DNA from 2 places in the Halalkalibacter kiskunsagensis genome. Region 2 is predicted to be linked to the other one. Evidence: a T-box and tRNA genes for the amino acid it is inferred to sense, from the RefSeq annotation. Region 2 holds a T-box; the other holds one or more tRNA genes.
What was found. A T-box is a leader RNA that pairs with one kind of tRNA and senses whether it is charged. The one in region 2 lies ahead of tyrS (tyrosine--tRNA ligase), so its partner is inferred to be a tRNA-Tyr.
Positions count from the first base shown of each region.

Region 1: it encodes a tRNA-Tyr, which carries the amino acid that the T-box ahead of tyrS (tyrosine--tRNA ligase) is inferred to sense. The anticodon was not compared.

Region 1 is NZ_JAXBLX010000047.1:25,563-37,277, forward strand. It holds gene SLH51_RS20195 (carboxypeptidase-like regulatory domain-containing protein) at 1-592, opposite strand, end outside; gene SLH51_RS20200 (aldo/keto reductase) at 1,092-1,994, opposite strand; gene glmS (glutamine--fructose-6-phosphate transaminase (isomerizing)) at 2,416-4,218, opposite strand; gene glmM (phosphoglucosamine mutase) at 4,624-5,973, opposite strand; gene SLH51_RS20215 (CdaR family protein) at 6,001-7,239, opposite strand; gene cdaA (diadenylate cyclase CdaA) at 7,232-8,056, opposite strand; gene rsiW (anti-sigma-W factor RsiW) at 8,179-8,817, opposite strand; gene sigW (RNA polymerase sigma factor SigW) at 8,833-9,396, opposite strand; gene SLH51_RS20235 (aspartyl-phosphate phosphatase Spo0E family protein) at 9,620-9,793, shown strand; tRNA gene SLH51_RS20240 (tRNA-Ala) at 9,852-9,927, opposite strand; tRNA gene SLH51_RS20245 (tRNA-Gly) at 9,936-10,010, opposite strand; tRNA gene SLH51_RS20250 (tRNA-Lys) at 10,036-10,108, opposite strand; tRNA gene SLH51_RS20255 (tRNA-Gln) at 10,277-10,351, opposite strand; tRNA gene SLH51_RS20260 (tRNA-Tyr) at 10,357-10,441, opposite strand; tRNA gene SLH51_RS20265 (tRNA-Thr) at 10,459-10,531, opposite strand; tRNA gene SLH51_RS20270 (tRNA-Val) at 10,535-10,610, opposite strand; tRNA gene SLH51_RS20275 (tRNA-Glu) at 10,620-10,694, opposite strand; gene SLH51_RS20280 (hypothetical protein) at 10,839-11,018, shown strand; partial or broken gene SLH51_RS20285 (AraC family transcriptional regulator) at 11,154-11,482, opposite strand; tRNA gene SLH51_RS20290 (tRNA-Thr) at 11,573-11,648, opposite strand; tRNA gene SLH51_RS20295 (tRNA-Asn) at 11,656-11,715, opposite strand, start outside.
Region 2 is NZ_JAXBLX010000008.1:51,713-63,427, forward strand. It holds gene tyrS (tyrosine--tRNA ligase) at 323-1,564, opposite strand; T-box leader at 1,715-1,929, opposite strand; gene SLH51_RS06360 (transglycosylase domain-containing protein) at 2,051-4,885, shown strand; gene acsA (acetate--CoA ligase) at 5,004-6,719, opposite strand; gene SLH51_RS06370 (N-acetyltransferase) at 6,951-7,583, shown strand; gene SLH51_RS06375 (acetoin utilization AcuB family protein) at 7,598-8,239, shown strand; gene SLH51_RS06380 (acetoin utilization protein AcuC) at 8,239-9,402, shown strand; gene SLH51_RS06385 (5'-methylthioadenosine/adenosylhomocysteine nucleosidase) at 9,460-10,158, opposite strand; gene SLH51_RS06390 (OmpA family protein) at 10,305-10,772, opposite strand; gene SLH51_RS06395 (MotA/TolQ/ExbB proton channel family protein) at 10,988-11,227, opposite strand; gene ccpA (catabolite control protein A) at 11,348-11,715, opposite strand, start outside.

The DNA of each region.
Region 1 (11,715 bases), on a different contig from region 2:
GAAGAGCAGCTGAAAATTGTCCATTCTTTTTACTTGAAACGATAAAAACCTCTTCTTCATACTCTACATCTGTGTATTTAGCAATCAGCAGATCACCTTTTAGTCCTTTGGTTCCTTCCGTTAATGTTCCTTGAACATTATGTTGAGCTTTTCCTTTAGGCTCTTTCATCTTACTCTTTTGAGAAAGATTGATTTCATTCTCTTTTGCCCCTTTAACCTTGCCATCTTTTACAGAAAAAGATGCGTTAGCATTATACCAAGTATCAGCCTCATTTATAGCCATTATCGTATACGATCCATCTGGTAACTTTGTTTTTAACTTACCAGTTGAGTCTGTCAAAACTTGATACGCTTTTGTCGATTTACCCTTTTCTTGGATGAAAAGAGATGAATTTCTTAACTCATGACCCTCTGATTTCACTTTTGCTTCAACACGTTGACTCTTAACCTCTTTTTCTTTTTCGGTTTTCATTGCTTGGTATTGATCCTGATTTCTGTTTTCGTTTGTTTCAGCGAACGCATTTACTGATAAACTTGCTAATAAAGCAATAATCAATACTAAAAATAATAATTTTCTTAATACTCCAACCATCCTATTTCCTCCCAAATATATCAAATAAGTAAAAAGCTATTACCGGAACTCCTCTCCACGGAAGACCGCATTAATACTAGCGATAAGTTAATTCTACAAAATTACATTTTTTTCCTGCCGGTTTTTCGTTTGTGAAAATATATTTTTTCTAGGTCTTTTAGTACTTATCAATAAAAAAGTAGTTGAACTCAACATCTTTGTTACAACAGAAAAAAGTCAATGCGCTTTGCATTGACTAGCTGACTTTATTGATGCTGATGTTACATTTATATGCACAATTGAATGTACAATTAAGGACTAATTACTTTCAATATAGAAAAGGCGATTACCACTGTTTAGCAATCGCGCCCTTTAATTGAAGATCGTCCAGCAATAATTTTAGCTGAATAGAACAAAAGATATTGCTCATAAGCTATCCATTACTTCAATAAAAAATGTCGTACTGCCGTGTCTCAAATCATTCAAGTCATAATAATGTTTGCAAGGGGTTTTGACATTCTCACCATAATTTGTAGCCTGCTTCTATGAGGATTTTGTACCATTGTTCTCTTGTCATCTGCATACCCCCTAGCGAATGTATTGCTCGCTTTATACGCTCTCTATTTCCAGTTCCTAATACTATTATAGGATCTGATGAATGCATAAGAAGCCACTTATAAATAACTTCATCAATCTCCTCTAGGTGAAGTTCTTGCCTAATACCTTCTAATACATTCTTCATGTTCTCTTCTAAGGCATTAGTAGGATTGAAAATTCTCCCCCCTGCTAATGGTGACCAAAACATCGGATGAATTCCTTCCTTTAAACAATGGGTCATTGTTCCATTCTTATAATTTTCAATTCCCAGAGGATGCAACATAAATTGATGTGTAACTAATTTTACATCCGCATATTTTTGTAGTGTATCGAATTCCAATGGATTATGGTTTGATAGCCCAAAGTATCTAACCTTTCCTTTATCTCTTAATTCATTAAGAGTATCATTTAATTCTTTCGGATTAACTAGCAAGTCATGCATATGAATGAGTAATAAATCAATGTAATCACAGTTTAGTTTTTCAATTGATTTGTTAACCTGATTTATTATGTACTCCCTATCAGTATTGAAGTATCTCGTTTTTATATTAGGGTTTTCATCATTACGAACACATATTGAACATTTTGTGATAATTTCCATTTCATTTCTTAACTGGGGTTTCATTTTAAGAACTTCACCGAATAGAGCTTCGTTATGGTGATTTCCACCATAAATGTCAGCATGATCAAATGTAGTAATCCCTTGTTCAATACACCATTCAACAAATTCTACACTTTGTTCTATACTGAAATTCCATTCATTCATTCGCATACATCCGATAACTAATTTTGATATTGAAAAATTGTCCTGTAAATTTACTTTCACAATTAGATACCTCCATACATTTTTTTCATCAGTGATATCTGAAAAATTACTAGAAAACAGAATAAAAAGCTTTAGATCTTCATCATTTTTTTAAATATAACAGAATGTTCAGAGGTAATATTTCTATATTTTTGGTTTTGGACATTTAAAATCTTTGGAGTTGAAATCGGTTGCAAAAATCGGCAATTCTTCATCAACAATCTGGCCCTTTAACGGAACAACTCTATTGTCACTCAACAGTTACTTAAGTCGCATTTCAACTTCGGATGTTCTTTTCCTTTTCACTATAAAAACACCCCTTCGGATAAAACCATATCCAAAGGGGTAAAACGGTGCAACTTTTTTGAAACCGGTATAACTTTATTGTAAACGGTACGACTTTATTTGTAATCAACAACAGGTAACACAATCACACTTCCCCTTACTCCACCGTCACACTCTTCGCCAAGTTACGCGGCTTATCAACATCACAATCACGATGTAATGCTGCGTAGTAAGAGATCAACTGTAATGGAATAACGGTCGCTAGTGATGTTAAGTGCTCATGAACTTTTGGAATAACAAATGCATCCCCGTCATGTTCTAAGCCTTCCATACTAATGATACACGGGTACGCACCGCGAGCTGCTACTTCTTTTACATTTCCGCGAATGCTTAAGTTAACATGCTCTTGAGTTGCAATCGCCACAACTGGAGTGCCTTCTTCTATAAGAGCAATTGTACCATGCTTCAATTCGCCACCAGCAAAACCCTCCGCTTGGATGTACGAGATTTCTTTTAACTTTAGAGCTCCTTCTAAACAAACGAAATAGTCAGCTGCACGGCCAATGAAGAAGCAGTTTCTTGTTACAGATAAATAATCTCGAGCAATTTGCTCTAATTTTTCCTTTTGATCACATAGGGCTTCCATCGCACTTGCGACAATACCAAGCTCTTGTATCGGATCAAAATCAAGCTTAATGCCTCTAGCCTTTGCCGTATCAACAGCAAGTAAAGTTAAAACAGCCATTTGCGCTGTGTAAGCTTTCGTTGATGCAACAGCAATCTCAGGACCAGCATACGTGTGGAGTGTAAAGTCAGCCTCACGAGAAAGTGTCGATCCAGGTACGTTCGTAATCGTTAGTGCTTTATAGCCTTTCTCTTTCACGTCAACAAGCACACCGCGAAGATCGGCTGTTTCACCACTTTGTGAAATGAAAATAAAGAGTGGGTTTTCGGATAAAAGCGGCATATTGTATAAAAATTCGCTCGCAATATGAACTTCAACAGGGCGTCCGGCAATCTTTTCAATCAGTTGTTTTCCAACTAGACCAGCGTGATAGCTCGTGCCTGCTGCAATAATATAAATACGATCAGACGATTTCATTGCGCTACGGATGTCTTCATCCAAACGAACTGTACCATCTTCGTTTTGATATTTCTGAATGATGTTACGAATGACAAAAGGCTGCTCGTCAATTTCCTTTAGCATGAAATGAGGGTATGTGCCTTTTTCAATGTCACTCGCATCCAGTTCAGCTGTATACGGTGAACGTGTCATAACGGTACCGTCTAGGTTCTTGATTGTCACATCGTCACGTGAAACAAGGACAACTTCTTGGTCCATAATTTCAACAAACTGATTCGTCACTTGTAGCATGGCCATCGCATCAGACGCAATAACATTTACACCCTCGCCTACACCAATCAGAAGTGGACTTTTATTCTTCCCAACATAGACTACTTCTACATTTTGTTTATCAAGAAGAGCCAGTGCATAAGAACCTTTTAACAAAGATAATGTATGACTAAACGCTTCTTCAACTGATTGGCCTCCTGCTACAAAACGATCAATAAGTTGAACGATAATTTCTGTATCTGTTTCACTATGAAGAATGACATCCGTCAAATATTCACTCTTTAATTGTTCATAGTTCTCAATTACACCGTTATGAACAAGCGTAAACCTTGCTGTTTCGCTTTGATGCGGATGAGCATTAACACGACTTGGCACACCATGTGTTGCCCAGCGAGTATGACCAATTCCGACCGTACTATTAACGTTATCATCGACTACTTTACGCAGTGACGCAATCCGTCCTTTTTCTTTAAAGACATGTACGCCCTCTTCATTGGCAACGGCAATACCCGCTGAATCATAGCCACGGTATTCCAACTTTTCTAGCCCACGTAATAAAATCTCTTTCGCATCATCAGTTCCAATATACCCAACAATTCCGCACATAAAATAAATTACCTCCCAGATTTGGGGGCAAGTAACCTTAAGGGACAAACTTGCCCCCACTCTTATTTTTTTAGAAGGCATGCTTACTTCTGTCTTTGTGCAAAGAGTTGCCTCTTTGTTTTTTACAGAAGTCTATCGGTTGTCATGCTTTCAACCGGAGGGCATCCGCCGAACACTCGATACTCCCTCTCCTCGTCAACTATACTTAGCGTATAGTTCAGGCGCTTTTAATCGATAATCTTAGTCGATCCACCTTTCTATTATTGACTCGCTTCATCATACCTCAGCCAAAAGCCGACGTCAATTACAAGTCAAGGTTTTACAAATTGTTTGAGAGTTAGGATACACTCTCTATATAAAAATATGCATAAGTAGCATGTCATGTGCTACTTATGCATATTTAGGTTATTCGTTTAAACCCATTTCTTCTGTTACAACTGCGACAATGGAGTCAACGTATTGTTTACAAAGTTCTGCTGTTTTTGCTTCAATCATAACACGTACAAGTGGTTCTGTTCCTGATGGGCGCACAAGAACACGCCCTTCCCCTGCCATGGCAGTTTCCACTTGCTCAATCACTTCACGAACACGCTCGTTCTCTGTCACCGCATGTTTGTTCGTGACACGGACATTCACTAGCTTCTGTGGGAATGTTTCCATTTCAGAAGCTAACTTAGATAAAGGTTTATTTGTTGCTTTCATTATATTAACAAGTTGTAGCGCCGATAAGACACCATCTCCTGTTGTAATATGATCAAGGAAGATAATATGCCCCGATTGCTCTCCTCCAAGATTAAATCCACCTTTTCTCATTTCTTCCATAACGTAACGATCACCTACAGCAGTCTGTTTCGTTTCAACCCCTATTTCTTCCAGCCCTTTATAAAAACCAAGGTTACTCATAACCGTAGAGACAACCGTTCCGTGTTTTAACCAACCTTGTTCTTTCATGAACTTTGCACAAATAAACATAATTTTGTCACCATCGACAATCTCACCATTCTCATCAATCGCAATTAAGCGATCGGCATCTCCGTCAAATGCTAGGCCAATTTGTGCTCCTTTTTCAAGAACAAACGCTGCTAGAGCCTCTGGGTGAGTTGAACCACATTGTTCATTAATATTTACCCCATTTGGAGCCGTTCCCATCGTTGAGATATCGGCTTCTAAATCTGCGAAAAGGTGAGGAGCGAGTGATGATGCTGCTCCATGCGCACAGTCAAGAGCAATGTGAATTCCTGAGAAATCTTCTTGAACAGTCTGTTTAAGAAATTGTAAATACTTTTGAACCCCTTCAAAATAATCGTTCAGTTGACCAAGTTCACCACCAGTAGGTCTAGGTAGCTCGTCTTCATCACTATCTAGGAGACGCTCAATTTCCTCTTCTTGATTATCTAGCAATTTAAATCCATCTGGTCCAAAAAACTTAATTCCATTATCAGGAACCGGATTATGCGATGCTGAGATCATCACTCCTACATTTGCACTTAATGCCTTTGTTAAAAAAGCAACTCCAGGAGTTGAAATTACACCTAACCGCATAACTTCTGCCCCAATTGACAAAAGCCCTGCTACAAGAGCACTTTCAAGCATTTCTCCGGAAATGCGCGTGTCACGCCCGATAATGACTCGGGGTTTTTCCGTATCTTTTGTTAGAACATACCCACCTATTCTACCAAGTTTAAATGCAAGCTCTGGGGTAAGTTCTGTGTTGGCAACCCCTCGTACACCATCAGTACCAAAATAATTTCCCATTATTCATTCTCTCCTTCAAACAACTCATCACTCAGAACGCGATGTAATCTCAATTGGAATTGTATTTTCAACTGAACTAAAGTTAATATTTGGAGGTCCATTTATTTGTACCTCTACATCATATTCACCTGTTGATAAATCACTCACATCGACAAATACTTGTATATCAGATAACGTTAACCTCTCTAATGATTCCTCGGACCCTCTTGCCGTTATTGTTACGACTCTAGTTTCATTGCCATTAAACGTGACATCCACGTCCTCACGCCCACCAATGACATCCACAGGTATGTCAGTAAATTCTTCTACCTCTTCTGTGCTAATCGAAACAGTAACGGTTACATCTGCAGGCGATACTCTCTCCACCCCTGGAGGGACTGGAATCGTCATTTCAAATGTTTGGCTTTCTGTTAATTCACTAAGGTCGATTTCGCCTACTTCAACCACATTCATTCGATCAATGATATCCGTTGGACCATAAATCGTAACTTCTTCCGGTTCAATTTTAACCTCATTAATACTAACTCCTTCTGGCAGTTCCCCAGTTCGTGTTACCTTGGTGGGTACTAAGCGATTCGGGCTTGTAATAGGTACTTTCACATCTACTACCTGAGGTTCCATTGTTAACGCTAACTCATTCCCATCTTCATCGTATAATCTAACCGGTGTTGTTTCTTCAATCGTTTTGTCAGCTCCTGCAACATCAACATACGCTTTTGCTACACTTACATCTGCCACTAAACTTCTTGCAGCAGTCACATCAATATTAATTGGAGTGACAATAGGAGTTCCAACTGAATAGCCTTCTTCTACTTCACCAGAATTGATAATATCAACTTGTACCGGAAAAGAAACGGTTTGTTTTTCCTGAAGTTCAACCCGAGCATATTGTGGAACAATAGATACTGATAAATCACTCGGGAAATTACGGTGCTGCACACTTAATGTATGGACACCTTCCCCTCGTTCTCTAACATCGACAAACACTTCAAAAGAAGGTCTTGTTAGTTGGAACAATGTAAGAGAGCTCTGTGGTCCTTTCAAATTCACCTGAACATGTTCTGTTTTATCCGTAACTTCATAGTTTTCATCATCGTACAAAACGGTCAGTTCTACATCCTCGAGCGTATAAGACGCAGGTGATATCGCTGGAAGCACACCAGGCTGTGTCGTCACATTGTCAATATTCACCATTGTAAAAAGCATTAACGCAATAAAGAAAGAGATAATTTTAACAAACCAATGGCTGTTAAACAGTTTATCCATTTTTCTTCCCTCCCCACTGCCAACGTGAAGTGGTTGTTTGCTTCGTTTCAATAAGAAGTTCTCGCTCTAATAAACTACGTAACGTTTCTTCATCAAGCTCTCTATGTAGTTCACCATTTTTTGTAAGAGAAATACTTCCTGTTTCTTCCGATACAATAATGGTAATCGAATCGGTTACTTCACTTACGCCTAACGCTGCACGGTGCCTTGTTCCTAATTCCTTTGAGATAAACGGATTTTCTGATAAAGGCAAATAACATGCAGCCGCTAAGATCGTATTCCCTTTTAAGATGACCGCCCCGTCGTGAAGAGGGGTATTTGGTATGAATGTATTAATGAGCAACTCAGACGTTAAATTGGCATTCATTTGAATTCCTGTTTCCACATAATCGGTCATTCCGGTTTCTCTTTCTAAAGACATGAGCGCACCAATCCGACGCTTGCCCATATAGGTCGAAGCCTTAACTATTGCTTCAACGGACTTTTTAACAGAATCATCTTGAGGGACGGTCCTACTAGTGAACAACCTTCCTCTTCCTAATTGCTCTAGTGCTCTCCTAAGTTCAGGTTGAAAAATAATAATAATCGCAAGTAGCCCGTACGTAATCGTCTGGTTCATTAAAAATTCAAGCGTTCTAAGCCCTAAAAAACGACTCAAAAACCATACAGCTAAAATAACAGTAATTCCTTTCACCAACTGTACAGCTCTTGTTCCTCTAATAATCATTATCGCCTTATACACAACATAAGTTACAAGCAATATATCTATAATTTGACCAACATAATTAAGCAACTGAAACTCTTCTAAAGAAAACATGGCTCTTCCTCCAAACCATTAACATACATCGGTGGCGAATCCTTATAATACCAATTCATTTTCGCTTGTCCCATTATATCATAGTATGTGAAAAAAGTTGAAATATACAACAAAAGAGGGCTCTACTCGTTTGAGCCCTCTTGATCAGTAATCGATATGACCTCTTTTAAAAAGCGTTTTGTATGGTACCAAACCCAATCTAGCACCTGATTTAATTCATGAATTTCACCAGATACATGCCCTACTGATGCGTAGTAAGATTCACTATTCACAAGTAGAACGTTCCCTTGAACTTCCCCATCTATTTGCAGTTGTCCATTTCGAACAACTAAATCTCCTTTAATCACTTCACCTTCTGGAACAATCACTTTTCCACTCTCTTGATCAATCTGCACCTGACCAGATCCTGTAACGACGACCTGCTCATCGTTTGTGTTCCAAAGAGAGGCTATACTTGCTAACATAAGGAAAAAGAATATGGCTGCAGAAATAAGCAATGGATGTTTACGTGACCATTGTTTCCACTTTGAAACTGGTTTTCGCTCTGGTAGCTTTGCCATGATGTTTTCTGTAAAGCCCTCCGGAGCTTCTATATGAGATGAGCTTTGCACAAAGGCGATTACTTTCTTTAACTCATGAAGGTGTTGTTTACAAGAAGTACAGGTAGTAAGGTGCGTTTCTAATTTGTTTTTTTCTTCTATAGTAGCATCACCATCAACGACTTTTTGAATTAACTCTTCATATTGTTGTTCACACTTCATGTTTCACACCTCTTTCTATACATGACGCATCCGCTTTCTTAGTGCTTCTCTTCCACGATGTATTCTTGTTTTCACAGTAGATGATGGTATATCAAGAATCTCACTGATTTCTTTTATCGATAAGTCTTCTAAATATTTTAAAATAATTGCCGTTCGATACTTCGGAGGCAACTGATTGATTTCATGTTGCACCCACTCTTGCATCTCCATTGTTACCACTTGATCCTCTAGGCGTTCTTCATCAGCGGCCAACTGAGACTCAAACGTCAACCCTCCTGCCCCTTGAACTTCATCTTGAAGATGGAAATCAGGCTTTTTTTTACGAAGCCGATCAATCGCTACGTTCGTTGCAATCCGAAATAACCAAGTCGAGAACTTGCGATTGATATCAAATCGATCAATATTTGTATAAGCTCGTAAAAACGCTTCTTGAGCCACATCTTGTGCTTCGTGCATATTTCCGACCATCCGATAAGCTACTTGGTAGACTTTGTCTTTATAAAGTTCGACAATTTCTGCAAATGCCTGTTGATCACCTTTCCTCACTTCCCGAATTAACCGTTTTACAATTGTATCCATTCCCTATCCCTACCTACTTCATTCTGTCTTGTATTACGTAATAGCATCCATTTACGTTTCAAGTTTCTGTCATTTTTTTGTCAATTACTATCATAACACGAAATAGATGTTTCGTTTTAAACAAAAGGGGTATAGATAAGTACCTTTTTTTCAGTCGATTAAAGAAAAAGGAACTAGATGTATCCAAGTTGAATTTGATCATTCTAGAAAGGTGGGACGAATAATGAAGAAGGAAACTCAACTTCTCATCGAGATCGAGCAATACAGATCATTATTAAATAAAACTGCAAAAAACACCTCTATTATCTCAGAGGAAATGCTTAAATACAGTCAAAAACTTGATCAACTGTTAAATGAGTATGAAAATTTACTAACTAAGATTACTATCAAACAATAAATTGAATCAAAATAAAAAACCATAGACACTTCTATGGTTTGGATTATAAATTCATTAATGGTGGAGCCTAGCGGGATCGAACCGCTGACCTCCTGCGTGCAAGGCAGGCGCTCTCCCAGCTGAGCTAAGGCCCCAATAAATTTGGAGCGGAAGACGAGATTCGAACTCGCGACCCCCACCTTGGCAAGGTGGTGTTCTACCACTGAACTACTTCCGCGTATATTTTAGAGATGAAGAAGTTATGAGCCATGAAGGACTCGAACCTTCGACCCTCTGATTAAAAGTCAGAAGCTCTACCAACTGAGCTAATGGCTCATGATGTATTTTCTAATGATGTATTTCATGACACTTTCGGACGAGGTCTCGCTTCGTTGTCTCCCCTGTTCCTTCCTCTTCTAGCAATGCTTTGAAGCAGGCTGTGTCGGAACAACTCGATGTTATTTCTAGAAGCTTTGCTCGTAACTGAGCTAATGGCTCAAAAAATGGCTGGGCTAGCAGGATTCGAACCTACGCATGACGGAATCAAAATCCGTTGCCTTACCGCTTGGCGATAGCCCAATAAATGGTGGAGGGGGACGGATTCGAACCGCCGAACCCGGAGGGAGCGGATTTACAGTCCGCCGCGTTTAGCCACTTCGCTACCCCTCCACTATAAAATGAAACGATGCCGGCCAGAGGACTTGAACCCCCAACCTACTGATTACAAGTCAGTTGCTCTACCAATTGAGCTAGGCCGGCATATGGTGGAGGATGACGGGATCGAACCGCCGACCCCCTGCTTGTAAGGCAGGTGCTCTCCCAGCTGAGCTAATCCTCCACTATAAAATGGTGACCCGTACGGGATTCGAACCCGTGTTACCGCCGTGAAAGGGCGGTGTCTTAACCGCTTGACCAACGGGCCATTTCTTACTGACAAAAAATATTATATCTAAATATAAATCGAATGACAAGTACTTTTAATAAAAAAATTAAAATAAAATTAGCCTATTGAAAATACGAACGTATATTCGTTATAATAGATAAAAAAGGTTGGGGTGTTGGAATAATGAACGATCACAGTCCTTATTACTCCCGTGAAGAATTACTTACATTACTAGACTATGTGCAACATAAAGCAAAAGAGGAGACCAAGATACAAGTGGCGGAATGTATGCTCGATTACGGAATCGATATAAAGCTGGTTGGTACGATAACAGGACTAACGAAGAATCAATTAAAGAGATAATGGTCGATTCCCATACAGCTTAGATGCACAGTGATTAAAAAATTTTTGTTGCCGTTGTGGTATTCGGCACAATTCTAAGTTTGTAAATTGCATTTTACTTTATATCTTTTTTTATGATTTAAGAAGCCCGAAAACGAGGTGCCGAAACAGCTCGTTGGTTTCTTCATTTGAATTTTTCCACATGGAGGCAATCTCCGGATTAACTCCTAGGAACTCTTTCCTTATTACCAACGAGATGAAATGCCTCTAGTTCATTTCACTTCCCCCTTTATTGAACTGGAAGGTCATCCGTGGATAAGCTTTAAGTGAGCCGCCATTATTCCTGGCCTCTGTTGGTGTTAACCTTTCATATTATGAAAAGCTCTTACAAAAGAATCTGGTGAGTTGTAGCCATACTTGATGTATTCCGATAGCGAAATTCCTGCAAACAAGGAACATTCTTTTAAAATGTATTCCGAACAATATTTATAGACAGTTATTCAAAAATGGCAGTTCAAAACAAATAAAAAAACGCCTCTCCATTTCTGAAAAGGCGTGTTATATATGTATTCTTCTGGAGCTTCCAAGCGGACTTGAACCGCTGACCCCTACCTTACCATGGTAGTGCTCTACCGGCTGAGCTATGGAAGCATAAAAATGGCTCCACAGGTAGGACTCGAACCTACGACCGATCGGTTAACAGCCGATAGCTCTACCA
Region 2 (11,715 bases):
CTTTTTTCCTTTTCTTAAGAATGACTTTTATAAAAAAGTCGAGAATCTTAATCTAAGTGTAGAGCAAACATATAAAAAGGGATTCATCAAAGTGATTCGAGTCTATATGTATTAGTATCTAAACTATATTAAGAATATGTTCATAAAAGCTCAATTTTTTCCCGCGTTCGCTTATTTCCTCTCTGCTTGGGTATCATTGAACTAATATAACGGTAAAAAAAACAAGTGTATAACTTAGGTGGTTATACACTTGATTCCCCTATACTAATTCTCGTGTTCTCAAATATTATCGGACTTACTTAGTCTTACCTCTCGACTTTATTTATTTTGTTACTTTCATAAATTTACGTTTTCCAACTTGAAGAATCAGATCTTCTTTCATATCCACCTGCAACTGTACATCTTCCACTTTTTCTTCGTTGATCTTCACACCGCCATTTTGGATCATTCTTCTCGCTTCGCCTTTAGAACTGAGCATCTTTAATTCAACGAGTAAATCAACGATCCATATTGCTGAGTCGCCCTCCCACTTTGTTTCAGGAATATCTGTAGGAAGTGCACGTTTTTGAAAAACAGTTTGAAAATAATTCTTTGCCTCATCAGCAGCTTCTTTACTATGGTACATCTCAACAAACCTAGCTCCTAAGTTCATTTTCGCATCTCGTGGATGAACTCTTCCCTCTTTCAAATCTGCTTCAAGCTTCTCAATTTCTTCCATTGGTAAGTCAGTAGCTAATTTGTAGTATTTAATCATTAACTCATCTGGAATAGACATAGATTTGCCGAAAATTTCATTAGGGTCTTCATCGATTCCAATATAATTATTTAACGATTTAGACATCTTTCTTTCGCCATCAAGACCTTCAATAAGGGGCAACGTCATTGCAACTTGCTTCTCTTTTCCATAAGCGTCTTGTAGCGTTCTTCCCATCAGAAGATTAAATTTCTGATCCGTTCCACCCACTTCAATATCCGTATCAAGTGCCACTGAATCATACCCTTGCATCAGAGGGTAGAAAAACTCATGTACAGAAATCGGTTGACCTGACTTATAACGTTTCTCAAAGTCATCTCGTTCTAACATTCTAGCCACTGTCATATTAGCAGCAAGCTTCACAACATCTTCAAATTGAAGTGGCTTTAACCATTCAGAGTTATAATAGATCGTTACTTTATCCATGTCGAGCACTTTTCCATATTGCTCAACATACGTTTCCGCGTTCCTCTTCACTTCCTCATCCGTTAATTGCTTACGTGTTTCTGATTTTCCAGTTGGGTCTCCGATTCGACCAGTAAAATCACCAATTAACATTTGAATTTCATGTCCTAATTCTTGAAACTGACGAAGCTTATGAAGCGGAACCGTATGACCAATATGAACATCTGGTGCTGATGGGTCCATACCAAGCTTAATTTTAAGAGGTTTTCCTGTTACTACTGATTTTTCAATTTTTTTTCTGAAATCAGCCTCCGGAACAATTTCAACAACCCCTCGTTGCAAATAGTCTAACTGTTTTTCTACTTCTGCTTGTTGCGCTTCTGTTAACTTCATCTCTTTTTCCATCATCCATACCTCATTTTCTATATTCTAGTCGAGTCAATCAAAAAAGGAAAAACCATCTTTTTGATCTATAAACTGCAAGGTTTTTCTCTTTGCGCGTCAGTTCTGTCAGACCTAGTCAGAACTTATAAAAAAAAGAGACCTCTCCCCTAAAAAAGGGACGAGGTCTCGCGATACCACCCTTGTTGAAGAAAAGAAATAGATTCTTCCCTCCCACTTCATTCATGTAACGGTATTATCCGTTCTTTGCTTATCACAAAGAAAGCTCCTGACTGTAATTCATCCTCTACCTTTGTACTAATTCACACCGACCATTAGCTCTCTTTTACAGGGAAGCAGGGACTACTTTCATCATTCTTCGCATTTCATATTCACTTATTGTTCTAAAATGTTTTTACCATATGTTTCTTACATTGTCAATTGACTTTAAACCATATCACCAATCGACACCATATGATATAATATTTACTGATATATGGGAGGTTTGCTATGAAAAATAACGTTTCAACATTAATAGAGAAACTCAAAAGGTTTCCAAAAAAATTGCATGAATTAAAAGTATTCCGTAGAATCGGCATTACATACCAAGTGTTTTGGAATCTATTTCTTATTTGTTTAATTGTTGGTTGTATGTCGCTCTTTTTCTTAGGTGGAACGGCTGCAGGTTATTTTGCTGCATTAGTAAAAGACGAACCGCTTCGTACGGCCGATGAAATGCGTACACAAATTTATGACTATGAAGAGACGAGTCAAGTATTTTTTGCTGACGATGTCTATTTAGGTGAGTTGCCTTCTGATATAGAAAGGCATCAAGTTGCTTTAGACGACATCTCTAAGCATTTAAAAAACGCAATCATTGCTACAGAAGATGAATATTTTTATGAACATGAAGGGGTTGTCCCTAAAGCAATTATGCGTGCAACCTTTCAGGAATTTGCGAATTCCACTCTTCAAACAGGAGGAAGTACATTAACACAGCAATTAATTAAAAATCAAATCTTAACTAACGAAGTTTCATTTGACAGGAAAGCAACAGAAATTCTCCTTGCGATGCGCTTAGAGCAGTTTCTTGATAAAGATGAAATCTTAGAAGCATATTTAAACATTGTTCCATTTGGTCGAAATGCATCAGGACGACAAATCGCTGGTGTTCAAGCTGCTGCAAGAGGAATTTTTGGTGTCGAAGCTAGTGAACTTTCCATTCCGCAAGCAGCCTATATTGCCGGTTTGCCACAAAGTCCATTTGGATATACCCCATTCTTACCCGGTGGTGAAATTAAAGAGAACTTAGATCCTGGCTTAAACCGAATGAGAACGGTTCTATCAAGAATGCTAGATGCTAAATTTATTACACAAGAAGAATATGAGGAAGCACTAGCGTATGACATTCGTGAGCATTTCCCAGAACCAACAACTGCATCGATTGAGAAGTATCCTTATTTAACGAATGAGGTATTACGTCGAGCAGCGGATGTTTTAGCAGAGCAAAAATTGCTTGCTAGTGACAATGATCTTAAAGAGCTAACAGAAGATGAGAAAGTCGAATTACTATCTCGTTATCGTGAAGATGCTGCAACAGAATTACGAAGCAGCGGATACAGAATTCATACAACAATAGATGAAGGCATTTATACAGCTATGCAAGAAGCTGTAAAAACAGATCACCTTTTTGGTCCGGAGAAAAATGGTCAACAAGAAGAAGTAGGCGCTGTCTTAATTGAAAACCATACTGGTGCGATTAAAGGCTTTGTTGGTGGGCGTGAGGAAGTTTATGGCAGAGAGTTCAATCGTGCCACACGAGCGTACAGACAGAATGGTTCAACTATGAAACCACTGCTTGCGTATGCGCCTGCTATGGAAATTGGAGCTGTCCAACCTGGAATTGTAGTCCCAGATACACCACATAATTACACAGGTGGAGGTCCTATCTCAAACTTTGATCATGGGCATCAAGGATTATTGTCCGTTCGACAGTCACTCGCTCGTTCTCGTAATGTCCCAGCAGTTCGGGCCTTTCAGATGGTACCACATGAGCAGTTAAGTGAAACGTTTCTAAAATTAGGATTTCAAATGGAATATGAAGGTGAACCATTTGAATCAGCTGCCCTTGGCGCTCCTCGCGTCACAGTAGAACAAAATACGAATGCATACGCTACCTTTGCGAATGGTGGAAAATATGTTGAGTCGTATTTAATTAATCGAATTGAAACACCTGGTGGAGAAATAATTTATGAACACAAACCGATTGAGGAAGATGTTTTCAGTCCACAAACAGCCTATTTAACGATTGATATGTTACGAGATGTATTAAAAGCGGGCGGGACCGCTAGTTCTCTACCAGGCAGATTGAGCTTTTCTGCAGACTGGGCAGGAAAAACTGGTACATCAAGTAATACTCGTGATTCCTGGTTTGTCGCAACGAATCCAAATGTAACATTAGGCGTGTGGATTGGCTACGATCAGAGTGAACAAATTTCTACCACTGTTAATGGATTAAGGTACGGGCCAAGAACACAACAAATATGGGCTAATCTTGCGAATGCTGCCTACAAAGAGCAACCAAGTTTAATGGCTCCTAGCGAACGCTTTGCAAGACCAGACGGAATTGTCTCACGCTCTATTTGTAGCCTAACTGGTTTGCTTCCATCTAAAATATGTCAAGATGCTGGACTCGTAACAACAGATTTATTTAACTCGAAATTTGTTCCTTCTAAGACTGATGACAGCCTAGACAACGCTCGTTATGTTACGATAAATGGAAAGAACTATTTAGCTCTCTCCTCTACACCTTCAGAGTTTACTGAAGAAGGTGTCATGGTCTCAGACGACTTTTGGAACATTAGTGACATTTCTCGTTATCTACCTGATAATATGAAAAACTTAATTACCGATGAAAAAGCTCCAAATAACGGTCGCAAACCTGATGTCGTATCAGGAATCGGATTAAATGGCAATACGCTCTCATGGTCAAAGCATTCCGACAACGATATTGTTGGGTATCGTATCTACAGAGCTGCAAACGGAAGTACAGATTATAAGTTATATAATCATGTAAAAGGAAATGAAAGCACGAGCTTTACGGTCAATAATGACTCTTACTCTTATTATGTAACAGCCGTCGATTCTGAAGGACGGGAATCATCAGCTTCTTCATTTGCAGAAGGATCTAACTATGCATCTGATCCTGAACCTGAGCCTGATCCTGAGCCTGAGCCTGAGCCTGAGCCTGATCCTGAGCCTGATCCTGAGCCTGATCCTGAAGAAGACGAGAATGAGGCTAATAACGAGGAAGAAAAAGAAGACGAAGAAGAGGATGTGGATTAATTATAATGGTCAGCCTTATCTGCATGAAGGCTGACCATTTTTCCTAAACTAGTCTTAGTCTTACTCAAAAAGGATCTGACTCAACTTTAGAGACAGATCCTTTTTGGACATTACTGAACTAATCTTCCATCGTAGACAGATCACCTGTTGGTAAATCTAATTCCCATGCTTTTAATACCCGTCTCATAATTTTACCACTACGAGTTTTCGGAAGTTTTTCTCTAAACTCAATTTCACGTGGTGCTGCATGCGCTGCGAGACCTTTTTTTACAAAGTTACGAATATCTTCTTTTAATTCCTCCGTGATTTCATATCCATCACGAAGGGCTACAAATGCTTTAATTATTTCCCCTCTTACAGGGTCAGGCTTTCCTATCACTCCTGCTTCTGCAACAGCAGGATGTTCGACAAGCTTGCTTTCTACTTCAAATGGACCTACACGTTCACCAGAAGTCATAATGACGTCATCAATACGGCCTTGGAACCAGAAGTATCCATCTTCATCCATGTAAGCAGAATCTCCTGAAACATACCATCCGTCTATTTCAAAATAGCTGTTGTATTTTTCTTCATTTTTCCAAACAGAACGCATCATTGAGGGCCATCCTTTTTCAATAGCCAAATTCCCCATTCTGTTAGGAGGTAGCTCGTTGCCTTTATCATCAATAATCGCTGCCTTAATGCCCGGTATAGGTTTTCCCATAGAACCAGGACGAACTTCCATCGCTGGATAGTTACAAATAACTTGTGCTCCTGTTTCTGTCATCCACCATGTATCGTGAATACGGAGGTCAAATACCTTCTTTCCCCACCGAACTACTTCAGGGTTAAGAGGTTCACCAACACTTAGCATATGACGAAGGTTTGAAAGATCATACTTCTTAACAACCTCATCACCCGCACTCATTAACATTCTAAAAGCTGTTGGTGCACTATACCAAACTGAAACTTGATAGCGCTCTAACGTTTCATACCAATCTTGCGGACTAAAACGGCCACCTCGTATGACATTTGATACCCCAACTAACCAAGGACCAAAAATACCATATGACGTTCCTGTTACCCAGCCTGGATCTGCTGTGCACCAATAGACATCATCGTCCTTTAAATCTAATACCCATTTGGCAGTTTGATAATGTTGAATCATTGCATTATGAACATGCAAAACTCCTTTCGGTTTCCCTGTCGAACCAGAAGTATAGTGAAGAATTAAACCATCCTCACGATCAACCCACTCGATTTCAAACTCTTCACTTGCACTATTTAAACGAGTTAGTAAATTCAAATATGAACCATTCTCTTCATATGACTCATCGACAATGAATACTGTCTCTAAATTAGGTAGGTCATCAACTGGCACACGCTCTAAAAGGGCTGGGGTTGTGATAAGTACTTTTGCTTCGCTGTCTTCTAAACGATCCCGTACAGCGCCTTCCATAAATGCTTCAAATAATGGACCGACAATCGCACCCACTTTAATGGCACCAAGAACCGAAAAATAAAGTTCAGGAGAGCGTGGCATAAAGATGAATACTCGATCGCCTTTTTCTACCCCCGCATCTCGAAGAACATTCCCAGCTTTATTAGAATAACTTTTCATATCACTAAATGTATATTGTTCTTCGCGTTTTGCATCACTATAATAGAGTGCTACTTTTTCTGCTTTCTCTCCTTTTGCATGCCGGTCAATTGCTTCATAAGCAAGATTAACTTTCCCTGTTTCACTCCACGAAAACTGTGCTTCCGTTGTCTTCCAATCAAAAGACTGAGCAGTCTCTTCATAGCTCACTAAATTATGGTTTCCTTTTACAGATGGAAGCGCTTGCATATTCATAATACATCTTCCTCTCTTTTATGTATTTACACTTTATAGTATAATACATACAGAATATTATATCAATTTCAAATTTTACCTATAAGGTAATTTATTGAATTTTTGTTAAAAATATAGAATCTGGTCTTATTTTTGACAAATCATTGACGAAAAGGCTACATCGGTCTTTCATCATGTATAATGAAACGGAAATCGGCTGAAGCGGCTACTGAAAAAGGTGGTTACATAATTATGATTCATGAAAAGACATATTATTCTATAGAAGTTCCTTTTAAAGGACGCACTCTAATCTTAGAAGGGCCTATTTCTTCAGAATCGTTGCATTCGTATGACTTTCATACAGGCCTTGTTGCCTTTCGTCCCCCAAAACAACAAAAAGAAGCTTTACTAGGAATAGCCGATTTACCCGAGGGTAGAATCAATGTTGTGCGTGATGGAAACATGATTGTCGGATACGTTACTTTTCTTTACCCCGACCCAATGGAACGTTGGTCAGAAGGAAAAATGGTTGACCTTATTGAACTAGGGGCCATTGAGATTGCACTTCAATACCGCGGTGCACAGATTGGAAAAAACTTACTCAGATTTTCTATGAAAGATAATGCTATGGAAGATTATATTATCATTACAACAGAATATTATTGGCACTGGGATTTAAAAGGAAGCGGGTTAGACGTTTGGGGCTATAGAAAAATAATGGAAAAGATGATGAATGCTGGTGGATTAGAATGGTTTGCTACAGATGATCCCGAAATTTGCTCCCATCCTGCAAACTGTTTAATGGCTCGCATCGGAAAAAGGGTTAACACGGATTCAATCCAACAATTTGATCAACTTCGCTTTCAAAATAGATTTATGTACTAAAGGTGGTGTTTACAATGATTATTGAACAAATTATGAAACGTGATGTCATTACCGTTATTGAATCGTCTACCATTAAAGAGGCGATGCAGCTGTTAGAACTTCATCAAATTCGGCACATTCCTATTGTAAATGAACAAAAAGAATTAGTTGGGATTGTTTCTGATAGTGATATTAGAGATGCTAGTCCTTCTATTTTTCACTTTACAGATCATTTGGAGGATTTCTTGAAACCGATTTCTTCTATTATGAAGAAACATGTCATTACAGCACACCCACTTGATTTTGTTGAAGAAGTGTCCACGCTTTTTTACGAACACCACATTGGTTGTTTACCAATCTTGGATGGTGATAAATTAGTAGGTATTGTTACTGAAACTGACATGCTACACACATTGGTTGAATTGATGGGAGCCCACCAACCTAGTTCGCACATTGAAGTAAAAGTCGAAAACATTACTGGGAAACTATCAGACATCGCTGCTATTTTTAAAGATTTAAAAGTAAATATTACAAGTGTACTTGTATATCCCCATTTAGACCCTGCTTTTAAAGTACTTGTGTTCCGGGTGCAGACAATTGACCCTCGTAAAGTTGTGAAAGTAATTGAGGAAAAGGGATATGATGTTATATGGCCAAGTGAGCCTGGAATGTTATGATGAAAAAAGATGCGGTTTTTATCTTTTCTAATGAACAATTATCCTACCGATTTAATGATAAACACCCTTTTAATCATTTACGATTACAACTTACGTACGATTTATTAAAAAGTGTTGATGTACTAAGCGAAGAGTTCATTCTTCCTCCTCGAATAGCTACAGATGAAGAGATTGCCTTAATACATGACGAAGCATATATTAAGGCTGTTCAATTAGCAGGACAAGGCAAGTTAAATGAAGCAATTGCCGCTAATTACGGTTTAGGCACGGACGATACTCCTATTTTCAATCAAATGCATGAAGCAGCAGCTTTGTTAGTAGGTGGAACATTAACAGCAGTCGATGAAGTCATGCAGGGACGCGCTAACCATGCCCTGCACCTTGGAGGAGGGCTTCATCACGGTTTTAAAGGAAAAGCTTCAGGTTTTTGTATTTACAACGACAGTTCTATCGCGATTGAATACATGAAGCAAAAATACGGAGCTCGTGTTTTATACGTAGACACAGACGCACATCATGGTGATGGCGTACAATGGGCTTTCTATGACGACCCAGATGTCTGTACATTAAGTATTCACGAAACAGGGCGCTATCTCTTTCCAGGAACTGGCCAAGTACATGAAAAAGGAGCTGGAAAAGGATACGGGTTTTCAATCAATGTACCTGTTGATGCGTTCACAGAAGATGATTCATTTTTAGAGGTGTATGAAACTTCTTTTCGAGAGGTTATTGAATTTTTTAAACCAGATGTCATTCTTACTCAGAACGGTGCCGATGCTCATCATTTTGACCCGCTTACTCATCTTTGTTCAACCTTTAAGACATATAAAAGGATTCCGGAATTAGCTCACAAACTTGCTCATCAATATTGCAATGGTCGTTGGATTGCAGTTGGTGGGGGTGGCTATGATATTTGGCGTGTTGTTCCTCGTGCTTGGGCATATATCTGGCTAACAATGACCAACCAAACTAGTTATTTGGAGCAGTTCCTTCCAAATGACTGGCTGGCAAAATGGAAAGAACAAGCCCAAGGCGAATTACCAACAATGTGGGATGATGGAAAAATAGTGCCAAACATCCCAAGAAAGCCTGAGATCACCGAAAAAAACAAGAAAACATTAGAAAAAGCGCTATATCATATTCGAAATGAAATGAATAGGTAATCAAATTTGAGGATGTCTCAATTGGTCTAATCACCTGAGACATTCTCCATTACACATTTAGTTTGTATGCTTTAAAATGTTCGACACAAGTAAATGTGATTGTTCACTAGCAAGCTCGGTAAATTCATTGAAACTCATTGATGCCTCACCATTTGCTTTATCTGACATCGAACGAATAATGACAAAAGGTACTTCATTCATCGAAGCAACTTGAGCAACAGCAGCCCCTTCCATTTCAACACAAGCTGCATCAAAGTCTTCACGTAGTGTTTCAACGTAGTCTTGGTTCGATATAAATTGATCACCACTAACAATTCTCCCTTGTAATATATGGCGATTTGTTGATTCCTTAGCTACCGCAGTTGCGATTTCAATAAGACTTTTGTCTGCCTGAAAATCGGAAGATCCTTCAAAATAAGGAATTTGGCCTTTCTTAAATCCTAATGCCGTCACATCAATATCATGTTGCATCGCACTTGTTGAAATAACGAGATCGCCAACATTCAATGTTTCATCTACCGCTCCAGCCACTCCAGTAAATAAAATATGAGTCGTCGCAAACTTATCGATTAGTAATTGACTGGTCATTGCCGCATTCACCTTCCCTACTCCACATTTACAAAGGATCATCCCCTTTCCATGCATTGTTCCTTCATAAAATGTAACTGACGCATATCGATGTGTCTTTTTCACTGTCATTTCCGTTTTCATACGTTCAATTTCTTCGTTCATTGCTCCGATAATTCCATACTTCATGTTGTAACCTCCCACTTAAAATAAAAAAAAGCGACATTACGCTACAATCTACCTCCAGCAAAAATCAAAATAGCCTTCAAGCAAAAGCTTCACTAGCTCTCACATTAGCCTATCTCCTTACTTGAGACAAAAATGTTGCAGTCACTTTAAAACGTATCTCCGTCGTCATGAGTAGGATCTGAAATAACAATGACTACTCTTCGATTGATTTGTAAATTTTCAGTTGTTGTATTGGGAACAACGGGACGAGTGTCTCCGTAACCAGTCGCAATATATCTATTTGGTTCAAGATGATGAGTGCCAATTAAAAAGCGTATTACGCTACTTGCACGCGCACCAGATAGCTCCCAGTTTGATGGGTAACGAAAAGTTGAAATCGGACGGCTATCCGTATGCCCTTCCACTTTAACGAAATTTGGAATTGCTACGAGCAAAGTACCAACTTTACTTAAGAATGGTTTTGCATCAGGAAGTAATTCCGCCTCTGCTGATTCAAACAACGTTCTTTCTTGCAAAACAAGAACGACTCCACGCTCATCACGAGTAGCAGAAATGTGCTCTGTTAACTCATTATCTACTAGAAATTCCGTTACTTCGTTTAGTAACTTGTCCATATCAACTTCTAAGCCATTTTCCTCATAATCACTTTCATTTAGAGAATCATTTCGTTCATCAACGTGTATTTCATCAGGGGCTCAATTCCATCTACAGCAAGCAATACACCTTTTTTAATAAACGGATCTTCCACTTCATCTAACCCAACTTCAAGTGCTAGTAACCCTTCACGTCTTGCTTTTCCAGAAAGCTCAACAAATGTATCAATTAACTGTTATAAATCATGTTTCTCTGTACGAAATGCTTCACCTAACACTTTAGGAATCATCTTCAACTCCGCCAAAGAGAACGTAATAATGATAGCCGAAATAAGTCCACCTATTACGATAAGAATCGAGGCGATCTGAATAAAGAAAATAAATCCAGAAGGTCCTGAATTGGAAAAAACGGCCAGTAATAGGACAACAACACCTAAAATGATCCCGACAGGTGTCATAATATCAAATTTTTTCATAATCCTCTCCCTAAAGAGGGTTATTCTCAGGTAACAGATCAGACAAGGTTGACTCAAGACCTTAGGGTCCCTTCATGAGACAACCTCGTGAACTGTACCGATATTTTAAGCTTCCCTCTATTATTTCGTTGATTGTCTAAACTCTATACGGTGTGGGAGCACAACGATATGGTCACTCACTTCTTCTTTATTCATCAGTTTCGTTAGTAAGCGCATGGATACCGCACCAATATCATACATTGGTTGAACAACAGTCGACAGTGTAGGTCGTACCATTGTTGCAAGTCGTGTATTATCAAATCCTAACACTTCAAAATCATTCGGAATTGAATACCCTTGATCTTGTGCTCCATGAATAATCCCAAGTGCCATTTCATCCGTTGACGCAAAGATAGCTGTCGGTTTTTCTTCTAATTCTAAAAATGACGACATTGCCTCAATACCTGAGTCATAAGTGTAATCACCTATGACAACTAGTTGCTCATCAA